3 regions of the Mucilaginibacter sp. BGA-UO-ETr-C110 genome follow, and region 1 is predicted to be linked to each of the others. Evidence: riboswitches for the same ligand, from Rfam matches in the RefSeq annotation. Region 1 holds a riboswitch; each other region holds the start of a gene.
The links. Region 1 has a riboswitch for cobalamin ahead of metE (5-methyltetrahydropteroyltriglutamate--homocysteine S-methyltransferase). Riboswitches for the same ligand answer to the same signal wherever they lie in the genome.

Region 2: it holds a riboswitch for cobalamin, as region 1 does, so the genes downstream of both, AC57BQ_RS10550 (TonB-dependent receptor plug domain-containing protein) here and metE (5-methyltetrahydropteroyltriglutamate--homocysteine S-methyltransferase) in region 1, are expected to answer to the same signal.
Region 3: it holds a riboswitch for cobalamin, as region 1 does, so the genes downstream of both, AC57BQ_RS07325 (TonB-dependent receptor plug domain-containing protein) here and metE (5-methyltetrahydropteroyltriglutamate--homocysteine S-methyltransferase) in region 1, are expected to answer to the same signal.

What each region holds. Positions count from the first base shown of each region.
Region 1 covers NZ_JCAQPB010000002.1:3,330,684-3,337,182, forward strand. Annotated here, with positions in the region: gene AC57BQ_RS14505 (beta-ketoacyl-ACP synthase III) at 1-845, opposite strand, end outside; gene metE (5-methyltetrahydropteroyltriglutamate--homocysteine S-methyltransferase) at 904-3,213, opposite strand; cobalamin riboswitch at 3,381-3,583, opposite strand; gene AC57BQ_RS14515 (hypothetical protein) at 3,769-5,112, shown strand; gene AC57BQ_RS14520 (hypothetical protein) at 5,168-5,449, shown strand; gene AC57BQ_RS14525 (TetR/AcrR family transcriptional regulator) at 5,465-6,073, opposite strand; gene AC57BQ_RS14530 (DHA2 family efflux MFS transporter permease subunit) at 6,135-6,499, opposite strand, start outside.
Region 2 covers NZ_JCAQPB010000002.1:2,350,787-2,357,285, reverse strand. Annotated here, with positions in the region: gene AC57BQ_RS10555 (serine hydrolase domain-containing protein) at 1-1,063, opposite strand, end outside; cobalamin riboswitch at 1,620-1,821, shown strand; gene AC57BQ_RS10550 (TonB-dependent receptor plug domain-containing protein) at 1,930-4,002, shown strand; gene AC57BQ_RS10545 (YncE family protein) at 4,012-5,151, shown strand; gene AC57BQ_RS10540 (cell surface protein) at 5,180-6,076, shown strand; gene AC57BQ_RS10535 (DUF5074 domain-containing protein) at 6,123-6,499, shown strand, end outside.
Region 3 covers NZ_JCAQPB010000002.1:1,491,298-1,497,796, reverse strand. Annotated here, with positions in the region: gene AC57BQ_RS07325 (TonB-dependent receptor plug domain-containing protein) at 1-1,567, opposite strand, end outside; cobalamin riboswitch at 1,696-1,903, opposite strand; gene AC57BQ_RS07320 (serine hydrolase) at 1,951-3,210, shown strand; gene AC57BQ_RS07315 (SRPBCC family protein) at 3,276-4,010, shown strand; gene rplT (50S ribosomal protein L20) at 4,086-4,430, opposite strand; gene rpmI (50S ribosomal protein L35) at 4,509-4,709, opposite strand; gene infC (translation initiation factor IF-3) at 4,804-5,370, opposite strand; gene thrS (threonine--tRNA ligase) at 5,372-6,499, opposite strand, start outside.

The DNA.
Region 1 (6,499 bases):
ATGTTCACCTTTACACGATCGGCAGGTAAACCTAAATGATCGCCAACGGCATGTATTATCCGGTAATTGGCCTGGTGCGGTATCAGCCAGTTGATATCATCAATGGTCAAATCGTTACGTTCCAGTACAGCTTTACAGGTATCTGTCATACCGTTAATAGCGGCTTTAAAAACTACCCGGCCGTCCTGGTGTATAAAATGTTTGTTGGCAGCAACACTTTCGGCCGTTGCCGGAACTTTTGAGCCCCCGCCCGGTACCAGTAAATGCTCCCTGCCTTTACCTTCGGTTTTAAAAACACTGTCAATTAAGCCCGTACCATCTGTAGTAGGTTCAATTAAAACCGCTCCGGCACCATCACCAAAAAGAATACAGGTATTCCTGTCTTTATAATTGATAATAGCACTGTTCTGGTCGGCACCTACCACGATCACTTTTTTATAACGACCACCTTCAACCAAACTGGAGCCTAAGGTATAGGCGTACAGAAACCCGCTGCATGCAGCATTAACGTCCGTAGCCCAGGCGTTGGTCATGCCCACCTTGTCACAAACAATGCTGGCGGTTGATAGCAGCAAATGATCGGGAGTTGATGTAGCGATGATCACACAGTCAATTTCGTCGGCAGAAACTTTAGTACTATCCAGTAAATTTTTTATGGCCCAGGTGGCCATATCAGAAGTAGCGAGCGTTTTATCGGTTAAAATTCTTCGTTCCTTTATCCCGGTTCGTGATACTATCCATTCGCTGTTAGTATCAACCATTTTTTCTAAATCACTGTTACTCAGGATACTATCTGGAACATAACCACCTATACCCGTAATAACTGCGCTGCTCTTTACCTTCATAAATACTAAAATTCTTCAAAAAACAGGCAATTATACGGAAATTGCCTGTTTTTCATGGTCAGGAAACTGTTGTTTCTACAACTAACTGACGAAGTTGTTTTGCAGCCTGTACCATATTCACCAACGCGGTCTGTGTTTCGGGCCATTTCCGGGTCTTTAAACCACAATCAGGGTTAACCCATAAATTGCCCGCCGGTAACAATGCAGATGCTTTTTCGAGTAGTGCAGCCATTTCATCAACCGTAGGCACACGGGGCGAATGGATATCATAAACACCGGGACCAATTTCATTGGGATATTTAAAATCGGCAAAAGCGTTAAGCAATTCCATTTGCGAGCGCGAGGTTTCTATCGTGATCACATCGGCGTCCATATCGGCGATGTTTCCAATGATATCATTAAATTCGCTATAGCACATGTGGGTGTGGATCTGTGTTTCGTCCTTAACCCCGCTGGCCGATATCCGAAAGGCCCGCACCGCCCAGTTTAGGTAGCTTTCCCAATCTTTTTTGCGTAAGGGTAAACCTTCACGTATGGCGGGTTCATCTATCTGGATCACTTTGATATCTGCTCTTTCCAGCGCTACCACCTCGTCACGGATAGCCAGGGCTATCTGGTAAGTGGTTTCGGACCGGGGCTGATCATCGCGCACAAACGACCATTGCAATATGGTAACAGGGCCGGTGAGCATACCTTTCATCAACCTGTCGGTATTAGCCTGTGCAAAGCTGCTCCAGCGCACCGTCATATCTGCCGGGCGACTCACATCACCATAAATAACCGGTGGTTTAACACAGCGGCTGCCGTAGCTTTGCACCCAACCGTTTTTGGTGAACAGGAAACCATCCAAACGTTCACCAAAGTACTCCACCATGTCGTTACGTTCAAATTCACCGTGCACCAATACGTCTAAGTCGATCTCTTCCTGCCAGCGAATAGCTTCGATAGTGGCTTTTTCTATTTGTTCGTCGTATTGAGCTTCGGTTAGCTCACCTTTTTTGAGACGTGCACGCAGCGTGCGAATATCATTGGTTTGAGGGAATGAGCCTATGGTAGTTGTAGGGTACAGGGGTAATTTAAAACGCTGCTGTTGTATTTTTTGACGAGCACTGAATGGACTGTCCCGGCGCGCGTCGGCATCAGTGATAGCGGCTGTACGTTGTTTGATCTCCTGTTTATGGATCAGTTTTGACAGATTGCGGCTGCTGATAGCTTGAATGTTGGTTTGCAACAGATCGTTGTCGCCTTCGATGATCTGAGCCAGCTCATTAACCTCATTCAGCTTTTGTTTGGCAAAGGCCATCCAGTTTTTGATCTCGGTATTGATGGTAGTTTCCAGGTCAAGATCAAACGGAGTATGCAGCAATGAGCAGCTTGGCGCTATGATCACCCTGTCTTTACCCAATACAGCAATGGCTTTTTTGATGTGCGATATAGATTTGATATAATCATTTTTCCAGATGTTACGGCCGTCGATGACGCCTAACGACAGGCTTAGCTTTTTGGGTAGCAGGGTAAGCACCTCGTCCAGTTGCTGCGGGGCACGCACCAGGTCGATATGCAGGGCACTTACCGGCAGGTTTACCGCCAGTTGGGTATTATCCTTCAGACTTTCAAAATAAGTGGTGAGCAACACTTTGATATCAGGGCAGTGTTTGCTGATCTCTGCGTAGGCATAAACAAAGGCGTCTTTTTCGGCCTGGGTCAGATCAAGCGCCAGGAAGGGCTCATCCAGCTGTACCCAAACAGCACCGTATTCTTTCAGTCGCTTCAGCACTTCGATATAAACCGGCACCAGTTTTTTGATCAGATCGATCTTGTTAAAACCCGCCTGTTTCTCTTTACCCAGCAACAGGTAGCTTACCGGACCGATCAATACCGGCTTGGGCGTGGCACTGCCGGTATGTTGTTTGGCAAGGGTAAACTCATCAAACACTTTTTCAGAAAACAACCTGAACTGTTGGTTTTGTACAAACTCGGGCACAATGTAGTGGTAGTTGGTATCAAACCATTTGGTCATTTCCATGGCGGTTACATCCAGGCCATCCTTTTGATAACCGCGGGCCATGGCAAAATACAGGTCGATCTCGGTATTGGCTTTGTTTTGGGTTAAAACAGGGGTGTAACGTTCCGGGATAACGCCCAGCATGAGCGAAGTATCCAATACCTGGTCATAAAAGCTAAAATCGTTACAGGGGATCAGGTCGATACCGGCATCAACCTGGGTTTGCCAATTACTGATACGGAGCTTACGGGCAACGGCAAACAGCTCGTCGCGGGTAAATTGGCCCGCCCAGTACGCCTCATTGGCCTTTTTAAGTTCACGGAGGGCACCTACACGAGGATACCCGAGATTGTTTTTGAGCATACGCATAAAACTTTTTTGGTTAAACATTAAATTGAATTAATGCTCCTTACGGTTTTCGGTATGCTTTCGGGAAATGGTAATAAAAGGCAAAAGCATAACCTACACGCAGATGATTGCCTATAGCGCTATTCTTTTTCTTTGACTACTGCTTCAAAACGCGAAAGCATTGTCTTTTATACAGTGGGGCAAGTATCCTGGCTTGTAACATTGCTGCCATCCTTCTCATCCCGATGAGTCGGGACAATGGACCTGGTAAAAGGCATCAATTTTTTATGGTTACTTACAGTTGCGCGACAGCCCGTGATTTGCACACGGTTCCTTATTAATCCCTGCCCGGTAAAGGCAGGAAACCACACTGCTGAAAAAAAGTAAAGAACTTTATTACAACAAATATAGGTTTTAATGCAACATGATAGTGGAAAACAAGGTCGGGCGTGTAGGAAATTGCCCTAGGATAATTTTTTAGTGGAAATTTTTAAGTACTGCGATGTTTAATTCACACCCGCTAAAATAATTTAGGATAGATCATCGTTATCCCGATATTAGCCAAACCTTATGCGTATACGTCTTATTTTTATTTTCCTGTTTTTAATTTCTACTACAGGTATAGCCTCTGCCCAGGTCAATGTTTCCATCAATGATATAGCTAAAATTCACATGGTTGATGGGGCCAGTTATCTCAGCTCTTTTTTCCGTAATGATTATGACCTGATACTCCGGAACGGGCAATGGGAAAGTTACCAGGTGCGTGAACAATATCAGCGAATGAACCCCAGAGTACGCGACCCTAAAAAAATGATAGAACATAGGGATAGCGTAGAACACCGCTTTATAAAAACCATCCCACAGGATTCCATCAATTTACTACTGCAAGCTATCAGTAAAATTAAGCCTAAGTTTAATCCAGCCGACCTGCACCTATCTATCCCCAAACTCACCCAACAGATTGATACCGCCTACCTGAAAGGGATGGATGCAAAGCGCGTACGATTGTTTCATTCCTTTTTTGATACCCCGGCAAAGCTTTATCGTTTGTTAGACACTATACAACATGATTTCTGGACAGATGACTATCCCTACTCTGTTATGGAGATCGTGAAAAAACAAGGCGATACAGTTAAGGTGATCACTACCGCACAAACACAATATATGATGCCATGGCGGGTTAACGACGTATCTACTTACGATTTGAGTATCAACAAATTTTTTATAAATGCTACAGGTGTTATACATCACCGTATGGCGGGTGAACGCGTATATCGCAGTATTTATGACTATGCAGATTTTTTACACGCCCGTGATGCATTTGAACGTCTGCGCTGGCAAGAGCTTGCACCAGAGAATTTCAAATATATTCGGCAGCATTTTAATATAATCAAAGCAGATCGCTATAACGCGGATAGTTCTACCTATTCTTTTAATCCAATAAAACTCAATAAACATATTATTATTAATGGCGTACTGCATATTGCTAAAAAAGATGAGTTAATGAGACTAACCCGCTTTGCCGAAGATACGCTTACTACTTTTTTAAAAAGCCCTGCGTTTATGATAGATAGCTGTATGGCAAAACCGGGATGTACCATCGCTTTTTTAAATAGAAGCGGACATTCTTTTCATGGCTATTATAGCTGGAATAATCAAAAAGCCGAGGATTATTTAAAGAAACTCGACGCCCGGCAAATGTGGTGGTTTACAATTAAAGCAGGTGAAAGAAGAGAGAACAACTGGACAAAACTCCCTGACGGAAATTTTGCGATCACCTCATACATTGATGATTATGCTGTGGGCATATTACCCAAATACATCAAAAAGGACGGCGTGAAAATGGCAAAATTTGTTTTCATGATATTTTCGCCAGATGGAAAATTGATTTATGATGGTTCGGGCATTCAGTAATGTTATTTAGTCTGAAACGGTAAAAAAGATATTTCTTCTGATATTTACGTTTCAAATGCCAACAACAGAAAACATCATCCTGTTTAAAGTATCCTACCAGGGCCACACTACCGAGGTACAGACCTACCCCAATCAATACTACAGCCTCATGACGCTGATTTCCGATCAGCTGGCTATTCCTGGTTTTGGTTTATGCAGTGGTATGGGTAGTTGTGGTACCTGCCTGGTACAGATCCGTAATGGCTATCACCATGGCGTAAAAAACGTACTGGCCTGCGCCGTTAGCGTTAATGATGAATTGGCTGGTGCAGTGGTTACCGTACCGAAACAGTTTTGAATCTTATATACCCGATCAGCCTTTAATGATCAGCTTCATCCAAAGCGGGATGAGTTTTTTGCGCTCCTGCATCAGCTCAAAAAATTCATCGGAGGTAAAATAACCTAAATGTAACATCTGAGGCCGACTCAGGAATGGCGACATGATCATGCCGGTGATATTCCAGAACAGATTAACCGGGTGATAATTGATATCGCCGTTTGTTTTTAACGCACGCAACTGCCTGGCAAAATGCGAGTTAACCAGCAGTTTCATATTATCGATCATCGGTAATTTGGTTAAGCCACCCATTACTTCGCTCACCATAAAAAAGATAAAGTCGGGATTTTCCAGTACCTGGTCGATGTAATAACCTACACAAAGTTCTATTTTTTCGGTAACGCTGGTGCCTTCATCATTCAGTACCGGTTCTATCTTGTCGAAAAGCTTTTTGATGGTTTCGTCCATAATAAAAGCAAAAAGATTTTCTTTACTACGGAAGTAGTAATTTATAGATGCCACATTGATATCCGCTTCGGTAGCGATATCCCTGATGGTAGTAGCCAGGAAGCCTTTCTTAGTAAAGATCCTCCTGGCCGCGTCTTTTATTTTTTCTTCTGTTGATAGTTCAGTGGTTGCTGTCATTTTGGTGTTAATGGTGTAAAGCTAACCATTAGCCAACAAATTAGCAGCCACAATTAAACGCTTAATGCGAATCGGATACAGCTTTTTGTCCTTTCACAAATGGCGCTAAATAAACCATTGGAATGGCACACAGCATCACGATGCCCACTATCCAATAAGCATCATTATAACTTAAAAGCGTGCTTTGTTTTTGTACAGCGCCTTCTATAGCGCCATAAGCCATACGTGTGGCATCGCTGATAGATTTGCCTTTAGCTATAAAAGCCTGGATGTAGCCGTTAAACCTGTCGTTATAAAAAGGATTGTAAGAGTTGATATTCACCAGCAGGTTATTGCGGTGCACGGCCTGCCGTATGTGGATCATGGTATTTAAACCAGCTATACCAAATGAGCCGCCCAATTGCCGCATCATATTGTTTAAGCCGG
Region 2 (6,499 bases), 980 kb from region 1:
CGCAAGCCACATCGTATTTGTTCTTCCCTTCAAAATTGGTCATGACCAAAACATAAACGTGGGCAGATGCTACCCTGATCCCATAGCATTGAAAGCCGAAGATGCCGCCGCCATGTTCGATAGAGCTGATGCCGTTTACGGCGGCCATCCGGAATCCGAAGCCATAGTCGGTATGATCTCCGTTATGGAGCTGCTGAGGTTCCAGAGCCATTTTTATATACTGAGCATTGACCAAGGAATGGAGGTAAAGCGATTCGTCCCACTTAACCATATCCTCCGGACTGGTGAGCAAAGCACCGGCAGAAAAGATAACCGACATGTCTATATAGGGTGCATTAATAAATCCCTCAGCTCTGCGGTAATACCCCGATGCTCTGTCCGCTATGATCTGCGCAGGGTCTTCGTATGAAGTATGTTGCATTTTCAATGGCTCCAGGATGTTTTTGGTGATAAATTCGGGGTAGGGTATGCCTGTTATTTGTTCTAAGATCCCGCCCAATATAAAATACCCGGAATTACTGTAGGTATAATCGGTTCCGGGCTCAAAATCAAGCGGAGATTGAGCTATAATGGCGATAATGTCCTGCGGCTTTATTTTGCGGGTGGCATAAGCTCTTACCTCGGGAATGGTGATGTAATCTTTGATGCCTGAGGTATGGCCAAGCAAATGCCTGATGGTGATGCCGTGATCGTTTTTAAACTGCTCTGGATAAAATTTACTGAGGCGGTCGTCTAAACTCAATTGCCCTTTTTGTACAAGCATTAAGATCGCGATAGCTGTAAACTGTTTAGTCATTGATCCCATTCTGAAAACACTCGCGGTTGAAATAGGGGTATGTTGTTCGATGTTTGCCATGCCATAACCCTTACTGAACACAATTTTGCCATCTTTTGCCACCACAATGGATGCACCAGGTTCTGCCGGCCTGTAATAAGACTTCATGATGGAATCTATGGCGTTGAATTGGGCCTGAGTGATGTTTTGAGCAAAACCACCGCTACAAACAATAAGGAATAAGAAAAGAGCTTTTAAAAACTTCGGGTGTGGCAGTCGGATCAGCATTTTTAAGTTATTTGTCACCTACGACCACTAAAAAACGATCCAGGTTACATTATGGAAAGAATTATTCGTCTTTTGATCCGCCCTGCTCCAGCGACAGTGGAGTATTGAAAAGACATTATAAATTTAAAAGCTTTGGCCTGGTGCGATTCCCTCCCACGGGAGGGGTTTCTACGAGGGAATTGAAAAATGATAAGGTATATCTGCCCGAATTTTCGTATATTTATATCAACAGCAGCCCGGATGTCTTTTAGCAGACATCCGGGCTGTTTGGTTAAGGATAAAACAAGACCAAAACCAATCGTTTTTTATTTAGTTATTTGATAATCAATAAATTAATACTTTTTAAAGTTTTAAAAACTCATCAAAATCGTGTTAAAATTTGTTAAAAAGTGTTAAAATCGATGTTTTTGAATCAATTTTTAAGCGTTTTTACCCTGCTTTTGATCAGAAAAGTGTTAAAATTTAAGGTTTAAAAAGTTTTTCTGAAATAGATCACCGACTTTTCCATCACCTCCCGGAGGGATACTAAAATAAAATTCCTTGCATTTTTTATTTCTATATTTGCGTCGCTTTTGGTTCCCGAAGCCTTTAAGGTTTCCGGATTAAAAGGGAATCCGGTGTAATTCCGGAACTGTCCCGCAGCTGTAAGCTCTGTTAACCGCTATCCATTCTTTAGCCACTGTTTCGATATGATCGCGACGGGAAGGCCGGGTAGACGGGGAGTAAGTCAGAAGACCTGCCATTGCATTATATGTATTCATAGCTTTCGGGGATTGAAGCTGGAATGAAGATACCTCACGTAGTGTGTATTTCCATTTATTGTACCCTGTTTGCTGTTTGTTTAATTTTTTTACGAACAGAACGTATTGCAACACCTGTACAAGTATTTGTGCTTCCTGACGCTTTTTATTTGCCTTACGGCGATACAGGGCCTATTTTGTGGTAACGCCCGGGCGCAGGTAGCAGATACCAGTCGCCAGAAATTGACTGCGGATACCGTCAAAAGCCACCATCTGAAAGAAGTTTCCGTTCGGGCAGGCAGGATCTCATCGCGAAATACCTCGGCCACACCACTGCAAATACTAAAAGGAGCAGAGCTTGAAAAGCTGAATAGCTTTTCGGTAGCCGACGCCATTCGCTATTTTTCGGGCGTGCAACTCAAGGATTATGGCGGAGTAGGCGGTCTGAAAACCATTAATGTACGCAGCCTGGGAAGTAACCACGTAGGTGTTTTTTATGATGGAGTGGAGTTTGGCAATTCGCAAAATGGCCAGGTTGATCTGGGTAAATTCTCCCTGGACAATATTCAGGAAATAGCTCTGTACAACGCCCAGAAAGGTACCATATTTCAGCCTGCCAAGGGTTTTGCTTCGGGGAGCGCTATTTACCTTGCTTCGCGCCAGCCACATTTTGAGGATAGCAGCCGCTCAACCGGTAAGGTGAGTTTTAAAACCGGGTCGTCGGGTTTAGTTGATCCATCGTTCTTTTGGCAATACAAGCTGAGTAACAATACCTATAGTACCATCAGTACTGAGTTTGTGCATGCCAATGGGCGCTATAAATTCCGGTATACCAATGGGGTTTATGATACTACTGCGGTACGGCAAAATAGCGATATCGCCTCGGAGCGCGTGGAGCTGGGCTTAAACGGTAAACTCCAGGATAGCAGTAAATGGGCGGTAAAAGGATATCTGTACAACTCCGCAAGGGGTTTACCAGCCGCTATCGTATCCAACAAGTTTGATTCGCATGAACGTCTGTGGGACAGGGATATTTTCGTCCAATCTACCTATAACAAAAACTTTGGCAACCGGTACAGTCTGATGCTTATCGCCAAATATGCCAATACCTACAGTCATTATACTAATCCAGATATCACAACAACTACAGGGTTGCTGAACGACCGCTATTATGAAAATGAGCTTTACTTTTCGGTAGCTAATAAATACAAAGTCAGTAAGTTCTGGGATGTAGCCCTCTCTGCCGATTACGAGTGGAGCACTTTACATATTACGGAGAACGACTCGGCCAAATACGCTTTTGTACCGCCGATCCGTAATCAATTGTTAACAGCTCTGGCTACCGAATTGCATTTTGCGCGCTTTAATTTGCAGGCTAATGTGCTGGGTACCTTCGTTCGAGACAAAGTACCGATCCTGGCTAATGCAGATAATCGCAACGAGTATACGCCTGCTGTGCTGGTATCCTGGCAGCCGACGGAAAATCCTGATTTCAGACTGCGAGGCTTTTATAAGAGCATTTTTCGGTTGCCTACTTTTAATGACCTGTACTACACTTTTGTTGGTTACGCTGCTGTAAAGCCCGAATTTAACAAGCAGTATGATGTAGGTTTTACCTATAACAGAACCCTGCATCAGCAAACGTTGATCTATTTCGCGGTACAGGCCGATGCTTATTACAACCAGGTAAAGGATAAAATAGTAGCCGTACCCGGGGCTGATCTTGGTCGCTGGTCGATCATTAACTTGGGTAAAGTACATATTAAAGGAGCTGAGGTAAACGCACAGGCTACATGGCAGTTATGGCATGATGCGGTACTAAATGCCGGTATATCCTACACCTACCAGCAATCGGTTGATGTAACCGATAAAACCGATATTAATTATAACCAGCAAATACCCTATACTCCCGTAAACAGCGGTTCGGTATTGATAGGTGCGGAGTGGCATAAACTGGCCTTCACCTACAGCTATATCTATACCGGCGAAAGGTATAATCAAAAATATCATGAAGCGGCCAATTATATGCCGCCATGGTATACGCACGACATAGGCTTTACCTATGCCACCCGGTTCAACAAGCATAAGATCAGGCTTACAGCTGAGGTCAATAACCTGCTTAATCAATATTACGACGTGATATACAATTTCCCTTTGCCGGGGCGCAATTATCGCTTCACCATAAGTTCAACATTTTAAGTATCTGCTATGAAAAATATACAACTCTTCAAATATCTGCTGCTTGGATGTATCATTCTGGGCTACAGCGCCTGTAGAAAGGATGCCCAACCTATTCCGGAGCAGGATAAACCCCTGTTGCCGCCTGATCCTACCGCTGTGGTTAAGGGTTTCTATTTGCTCAACGAGGGCAATATGAATATGAACAAGGCGTCCCTTGATTACCTGGATTATACCACCGGGCAATATCGCCGTAACATATATAATCAAACCAACCCCGATGTGACCAAGGGCCTGGGCGATGTGGGTAACGACATCGGTATTTATGGCTCAAAAGTATATGTAGTGGTCAATGTATCCAACAAGGTGGAGGTTTTGAATGCTAAAACCGGTAAGCGGATATCACTTATTAATATAGATAACTGTCGCTACGTAACCTTTCATAATGGTAAAGCCTATGTAAGTGCCTATCTGGGTAAAGTTGGTGATCCCAAAGCACCAAATGGCGCCGTTAATGAGATTGATACTGCTACCCTGCAGATCACCCGTAAGGTAACCGTTGGTCGCCAGCCCGAAGAAATGGCCATAGTGGGCGAAAAGCTGTATGTGGCTAATTCAGGAGGATATAGTCCGCCAAATTATGAGCGCACGGTTTCGGTGATCGATCTGGCTTCATTTACCGAATTGAAACGCATCGATGTGGCCATTAACCTGGATAGGGTAAAGGCCGATAGATATGGCGATATCTACGTTACCTCCCGGGGCGATTACTATAACATCCCTTCAAAACTATTCGTGATAGATACCAAAACCGACCAGGTGAAAAAGGAATTTGATTTTGGGGTGAGCAATCTTTGGATCGATGATGACATTGCCTATATGTATAGCTATGAGTTTAGCTACATCACGGGTAAAAATACCACAACCTATGCTATGCTTAACGTAAAGGACGAAACCGTACTGGCCAGCAAGTTCATTACAGATGGCTCCGAAAGCCAGATCAAAGTTCCCTATGGTATAGCGGTAAATCCCATAACCAAAGAGGTATTGGTTACCGATGCCAAAGATTACGTTACTCCAGGAACGCTGTATTGCTTTGATCCTTCAGGCAAGAAAAAATGGTCGGTAGTAGCGGGGGATATACCTGCGCATTTTGCATTTGCTTATTAAACAGAATATTAAAATTGAACCAATAAAAATGATAAAGATCAACTTAAACCACATGAAAAACCTGTCCTTCGCGCTTTTGCTTGGTGTCGCGTTATTATCGTCCTGTAAAAAGGATAAATCAACCGATACAACGCCAGAAGCATCTATACGTCCGATAACAGCACAAAGCAAGGCGTATGTAAATCAATTATTTGATTTTAATCCGGCCCCTGGTCAGTTTGACAATACGGGAATTGGCGATACCGTAGCGGCCAAAAGCACCTTAAACAACGATCAGGGCCTGGTGAGTTTGGGTGCCTGGGGTGGCTATATCGTAGTGGGCTTTGACCACACGGTTTTAAATGTGCCCTATAAAGAGGATTTTATTGTTTACGGAAACGCATTTTCCAGCTTTGCTGAACCTGGCGTAATATGGGTGATGCAGGATACCAATAACAATGGTAAACCTGATGATACCTGGTATGAATTAACCGGAAGCGCCCAATATAAAGATGGTTACACCCGCAATTATTCGGTGACCTACACCCGGCCTAAATGCGATACCTGTAGTGTGCCTTGGAAAGATAATAAAGGTAAAACAGGGGTTGTTCAAACCAATATATTCCATACGCAGCCTTATTTCCCGATAGGGCTTAAAGGTGATAGTTATACATTGAGTGGAACACTGCTGCCATCATCAAATATTAATGACGACGATCCGTCATACATCACCAGTGCTGCTTTTGATTATGGCTATGGTGATAATACAGCCGGTGGCGACAAAGTAGACATTGATAACGCCATTGACGCCAAAGGAAACAAAATAAGCCTGAAAGGTATAGATTTTATCAAAGTACAAACCGGTATACTTTACAATATGGGCTGGTTGGGCGAACAATCAACCGAGTTTGGCGGCGCGGCCGATCTGAGCATGCTTAAAAACTAAAACCCAATAAATAATTCTACTTATCGAAACCATAAAACCTAAAAAAATGAACACAAAAAAATCTACCCTTGTAAAACTATTACCCTACATTTTCCCGCTATTACTAATGGGAATGGTAAGCTCCTGTAAAAAAGATGCTGCCAACAATACGCTGAATGCCAATCAGGCAAGCGGGAAACTCCAGGTGCATGGCACAGGTAAATATGACAACGGCTTTTTCCTGATAAACGAAGGCTGGTATGGTCACGGCACCGGAACGGTAAGTTTTTACAACTTTGGCACAGGCTTGATCAGCGATAGCTTATTTACTAAAGAAAACCCGGGTAAAAACCTGAACCCGACAAGCAGTACTTTACAGTATGGTACTATTTTTAACGACAGGCTATATTTGGTAAGCAAAGTTGGCGGCCCCCTGGTAGTTGC
Region 3 (6,499 bases), 1.8 Mb from region 1:
GGGAATGATAATTCAATTCGCTCTCAAAGCCTTTATCTTTTTGAAACTGACCATTTTGATAAAAAGAAGCAAAAGGAGAAACAGACTCTGTAAAGAAATAGATCACATCTTTGGCATTGCGTTTATAAAATTGGGTATTGAATGTCAGAGCGCCTCTTACGATCTCCCAATCGAAACCGGCCTCGTATGATGTAGTAGTTTCAGGTTTTAGCTTTAAATTACCGTACTGAGAGTATAATTGATACAATGTTGGTGATTTATAAGCCGAAGCTATTGACCCGAAAATTTTAAATTGGTCGGCCAGGAACAAAGACGGGTTGATGGTATAGGTAAAATTATCGCCATAAGTACTATGGTGGTTATATCGTCCACCCAATTCCATGTGGAAAATGTCACTCTTAAAAAACAGGGAGGTATAAGCGCTGAATATATTATTATGAGCTAAATCATCAGCAATGGTACTGGCACCCGGGTGATAGCCAGTTGATTCATATAAACTATATTGCGTAGTGTTGCTATACTTAAAACTTGCTCCACTGGTAATATCAAAATATCTGCCCAATTCCTGGTTTAAAACAACTTCGGCATTGGTAATTCGCCCTATATTTTTAGTTACCTGATGTGTAGAATCATTGTCGGTAGGCCAGTTTTTAAAATTATTCCAAACTGTATTTTGTGATACCTTGAAATTCAATGTTCCTTTGGGCAATAGGAGTTTAGCTCCTACTCCACCAAATAAAAACGTGTTATTATAGGTGTAATTTTGATCGTCGGTAAATGCTCCATAAGGCAAATCACCCGATGTATAACTTGTTTGCAGATTTCCATTCAGGCTAAATTTACTGGAAATCGCCTGGTTGATATTGATACTTGCAGAGCGCTGATGAAAGCCATCTTTTTTAAAATTGCCTTTGCCTGTTGTATCTGTTGCTGCTGCAAAACCTCTGGAATCGGAATTGGAAATATTAACAGCTATCCCAGTTCTATTTACAGTTCCATTTAAAGATGCCGACTCTTTGAAGGTATTATAACTACCGCCCATTAATTGCAAGCTACCTTTAAGTCCCTGGCCCATTGCTTTTTTAGTAATGATATTGATAACACCAGCTACCGCGTCTGAACCATATAAGGTTGATTCGCTTCCTTTTAGAATTTCGATATGGTCTATCATATCCAATGAAAAAGCATTCAGATCATAACTACCATCTATACCTGAGGCGTTGTTTACCGGGAAGCCATCAACCAAAATCAACGTATTTCCTGTAGAAGCGCCTCGGAGAAAAATTGAGGTAGCGATACCCGGCGCATTCTGAGCTCCGGGAAATGACAGACCGGCCACCGTATTTAATAACTGCGGCAACGATTTTCCCTGTGATTGGCTGATCTGTTTGGCTGAGATTACTGTAACTACCCTACCAATATCCGACAGCTTTTTGGGTGAGCGGGTGGCGGTAACTACTACGTTATTTAGCAAACGGGTAGTATCCTGTGCCTGCACCGTAGCCGCCAGCAAAGTAGTATGCAATAGTCCAACTCCTAAAATACTTTTAAAGTAAATTTTCTTCATATAACCTGATATAATAATTAAATAATGTTTGCTATCAACTTACATTATACAACAGCTACGAATCAGTCAAATGAAAATACGCTAAACGAAGAGCATTCACATTCAAGCTTCAATCCCCGAAAGCTGTGAATAATATAAGTGCCTGGGCAGGTGTTCTGACTTACTCCCCACGTTGTCCTGCCTTCCCATCCTCTTTTATTTCAAGGACAGTGGCAATAAGAATGGACAATGGTTAAAGAGCTTACAGCTGCGGGACAGTTACGGATTCTTCACCGTATTCCCTTTTAATTCATTTATGGGAATAAACCATATGAAACCTAAAGCGCAACAAAAGTAGGATAAGTATTAACAACCACAAAGTAACAATCTGTATATTTATGATAATGAAATTGTACACTACACTTCTGCTATTCATAATCACTGTTATTCCCTGCTTTGCCCAGCAACCTGATACCATTTTTTTAAAGGGACTTTTACAGAGTCGTCCAGAGCTATTTAGTGGAATACTGAACCACCCTACCCAAAATGAGGTACAAATACTTTACACGCAGATCGATCGGGATAAAAACAATATACCTCATTTTAAATCATATAGTTATCACCTAAACGCTAAACATTATTTTTATCCTGCAAGCACAGTTAAATTACCAACGGCCATTTTCGCGCTCGAAAAGCTTCATGAGCTGCACATTAAAGGCTTAACCCAAAAATCAGTCATGATCACCGACAGTGCCTTTGCCAAGCAAACCAGGGTAAAAACAGACACTTCATCAGCTAATGGATTGCCCAGTATTGCGAATTATATCAAAAAGATATTGCTGGTGAGTGATAACGACGCTTTCAATCGCTTATATGAATTTGTTGGCCGCGAGGAGATCAATCGTAAACTTAAAAAATACCAGTTGTATCATACCCGTATTGTAGGACGACTTTCTGTAGGCGATGCAGGCGAAAATACCCGGCACACTAACCCTATCACTTTTTATAATGGAAACCAGGCAGTTTATCACAAAAAAGCCTTATATGATAGCTTGAGCTATCCCATGCATCTGGATAATATGATCATGGGTAAGGCCTATCTCGATAGCAGCGATCGCCTGGTGAATAAGCCTTTTAATCTGAGCGAAAAGAATGTATACTCCATTGCCGATCAGCAACAAGTCTTAAAAAGATTGCTTTTCCCGCAAACATTCCCGGTAGATCAGCGGTACAACCTTACTCCTGCCGATTACGCCTTTATATATCGCTACATGAGTACGTTTCCTACCGAAAACATAAAACCAACCTACAACCGACCAGAATATTTCCCGGCATACTGCAAGTTCTTATATTATGGTGGCGACAGCACTGCCACAATTGAACCCAATATCAGGATATTTAATAAGGTGGGTGACAGTTATGGATATGATATTGATAACGCCTACTTCATCGACTTTAAAAACAATGTAGAGTTTTTACTTACTGCGGTTGTACAATCAAACGAGGATGGGGTTTATAACGATAATAAATATGAATATGCTACAGTTTGCCTTCCATTTTTAAAAAACCTGGGGCGTGCTATATATCAGTATGAGTTGAAAAGACCCAAAAAGCACCAACCTAATTTAACTCAGTTTAAATTTAATTACGTTCCGGTAAAATAACTTCATTTAAAAAAAACTTAGCTTGGGGTATACTGTTTAAATTCTACAATCATTTAAACAATACTATGGCAACTACAATTGTAAAATATACTGATAATTTCCCTGTACTTTACGGTGATGACCGCGTAAACCTGAAATGGCCAGAGCGATATACATCTATCATTGGTGGTGTAAAATTGGGTTTATCCGGTTTTAAAAATCTTTTCTCCAGTCCGTTAAGCAGTGTTGTTAAATTGGGAGCTGGTGGTTACCTGTTAAGCCGTGGCATTACCGGTCATTGTGAATTGTACAAGCGCATAGGCAAACTTTCAACCAACCCGGTTAATATCAATATCCGCTCGTCGTTTACAGTTGATAAACCCCGGCATAAGGTATATGATTTTTGGCGTAAGCTGGATAATTTACCTCTGTTTATGAAACATTTGGAAAGTGTAGAAACCATAGACCCCACCTACTCCTATTGGGTTTTAAAACTCCCTGCCGGTGTGGCAACGGTAAGCTGGCATGCCGAAATTGTAAAGGATGAACCCAATGAGATGATCGGCTGGAGCTCCCTGCCTGATTCTATGATCAACAACGCAGGTAAAGTACGTTTTCAGGATACGCCGGATGGTATGGGAACTATTGTTGATGTCGTTATCAGCTATCAGCCACCTGCCGGTGGACTGGGTACAGGCATTGCTAAAATATTAAACCCCGTATTTAAAAGGATGGTTGATAAGGATGTACAAAACTTTAAACAGTACATGGATCTTGATAACGACAGTGAAGAATTTACACCAACGGTGATCATACTTTAACTACCAACAAAACAAAAGAGGCCGCAAATTGCGACCTCTTTTGTTTTGTAAAATACTAATTATTAGTATTTTATATTATTTTACTGCATCAATTACGGCTTTGAAAGCATCAGGATGATTCATCGCTAAATCAGCTAATACTTTACGGTTTAAACCGATTTCTTTTGCTGCTAATTTACCTATTAATTGAGAGTAAGAAATTCCGTGCTGACGGGCACCTGCGTTAATACGCTGTATCCATAAAGCTCTGAACTCTCTTTTTTTGGTTTTACGGTCACGATATGCGTACTGTAAACCTTTTTCAACTGTGTTTTTTGCAACGGTATAAACCTTGCTACGTGAACCCCAATAACCTTTGGCGAGGTTCATGATCCTTTTCCTGCGTCTTCTCGACGCTACTGCGTTAACTGAACGTGGCATCTTGTTTGATTTTGGTAGTGAGTGCCTGCTTTTATAACAGAACTTAAAACTCTAATACCTGGTTAAAAAATTTGTGAATTACTTTCCGATACAAAGCATACGTTTAACGTTACCCATGTCAGCATTAGATACTAAGCTGGTGTGACCAAGGGCACGCTTACGTTTTGTCGACATCTTGGTTAAGATGTGGCTTTTGTATGCGTTTTTTCTTGCGATTTTACCGGTTCCAGTAAGCTTAAAACGCTTTTTTGCACTGGAATTGGTTTTCATTTTTGGCATAACTCTATTTATTTGTTTTTAGATATTAACGTTTCTCAACGTTTTCCTTTTGTTGCTTCCGTGCATTTTAACTTTACACATCAGCCTGTTTTATTTACTTCTTTACTGCTTTAGGAGCCAGGGTTAAAAACATCCTTTTTCCTTCGAGCTTTGGTAATTGTTCTACTTTACCATTATCTTCCAACGCCTGTGCAAAACGTAATAACAGGATTTCACCCTGCTCTTTATACACAATGGCACGGCCCTTAAAGTGTACGTAGGCTCTCACCTTTTCGCCGGCTTCCAAAAACTTCATAGCATGCTTTAGTTTAAACTCAAAGTCATGATCATCGGTATTCGGTCCGAAACGGATCTCTTTAATAACCGTTTGCTTGGCATTGTTTTTTATCTCTTTCAGCTTTTTCTTTTGTTCGTAAATGAACTTGTTATAGTCCGTTACTTTACAAACTGGTGGAACAGCGTTTGGAGATATTTCAACCAGGTCAAGCTCCTGCTCCTGTGCAATTGCCAGTGCGTCTCTTAAGGAGTAAACTCCCTGCTCAACGTTGTCGCCTACAAGACGAACTTCCTGAGCCCTGATGAATTGATTAATGTTGTGTTCAGCTTCTTTTTTCTTAAAAGGAAGCCTTGGTCCTCTATTGAAGGGTTTGTTTAATGCCAAGTTATACTTTTATTTCTTTAGTTATTTGTTCTTTAAAATCTTCTATGCTCATACTTCCCAAATCGCCCTGACCATGTTTCCTTACAGAAACCAAGCCTTCGGCAGCTTCTTTTTCACCCACAATCAACATATAAGGGATCTTTTTGACTTCAGCATCACGTATCTTACGCCCTATCTTCTCGTCTCTAAAATCAATCAGCCCGCAAATATCGGAATCTTTTAACACATCAGAAAGTTTTTTTGCATATTCCTCAAATTTTTCTGATATGGGTAAAATAATAAACTGCTCCGGCGATAACCAAAGTGGAAAATTACCTGCGCAATGCTCAATTAATACGGCGATAAAACGTTCCAGAGAACCAAACGGCGCCCTGTGAATCATTACCGGGCGGTGTTTCTGATTATCGCTGCCAGTGTATTCCAGTTCAAAGCGCTCCGGAAGGTTATAATCAACCTGTATGGTACCCAATTGCCATTTACGACCCAGGGCGTCTTTTACCATAAAATCAAGCTTAGGACCGTAAAAAGCAGCTTCGCCTAATTCCTGAACGGTGATCAAACCTTTTTCATCAGCAGCTTCAATGATAGCCGACTCCGCCAAAGCCCAATTTTCATCAGTACCAATATATTTGGCTTTATTTTCCGGGTCGCGAAGTGATACCTGCGCGGTATAGTTATCAAAGCCTAATGCCTTGAACACGTATAATACCAGGTCGATCACCTTTTTAAACTCTTCTTTTACCTGATCAGGGCGGCAAAATAAGTGCGCGTCGTCCTGAGTAAAGCCACGTACACGGGTTAAGCCGTGCAACTCGCCGCTTTGCTCATAGCGGTAAACTGTACCAAATTCTGCCAAACGTACTGGCAGATCCTTGTATGAGCGCGGTTTGCTTTTGTATATTTCGCAGTGATGCGGGCAGTTCATCGGTTTTAAGAAGAACTCCTCTCCTTCCTGCGGTGTTTTTATCGGCTGAAACGAATCGGCACCATATTTTTCATAGTGACCTGACGTTACGTACAGGTTTTTATGCCCAATATGTGGTGTAATTACCTGCTCATACCCTGCCCTAACCTGCGCCTTCTGCAAAAAGTTGGTCAGGCGTTCGCGTAAGGCTGCACCTTTTGGTAA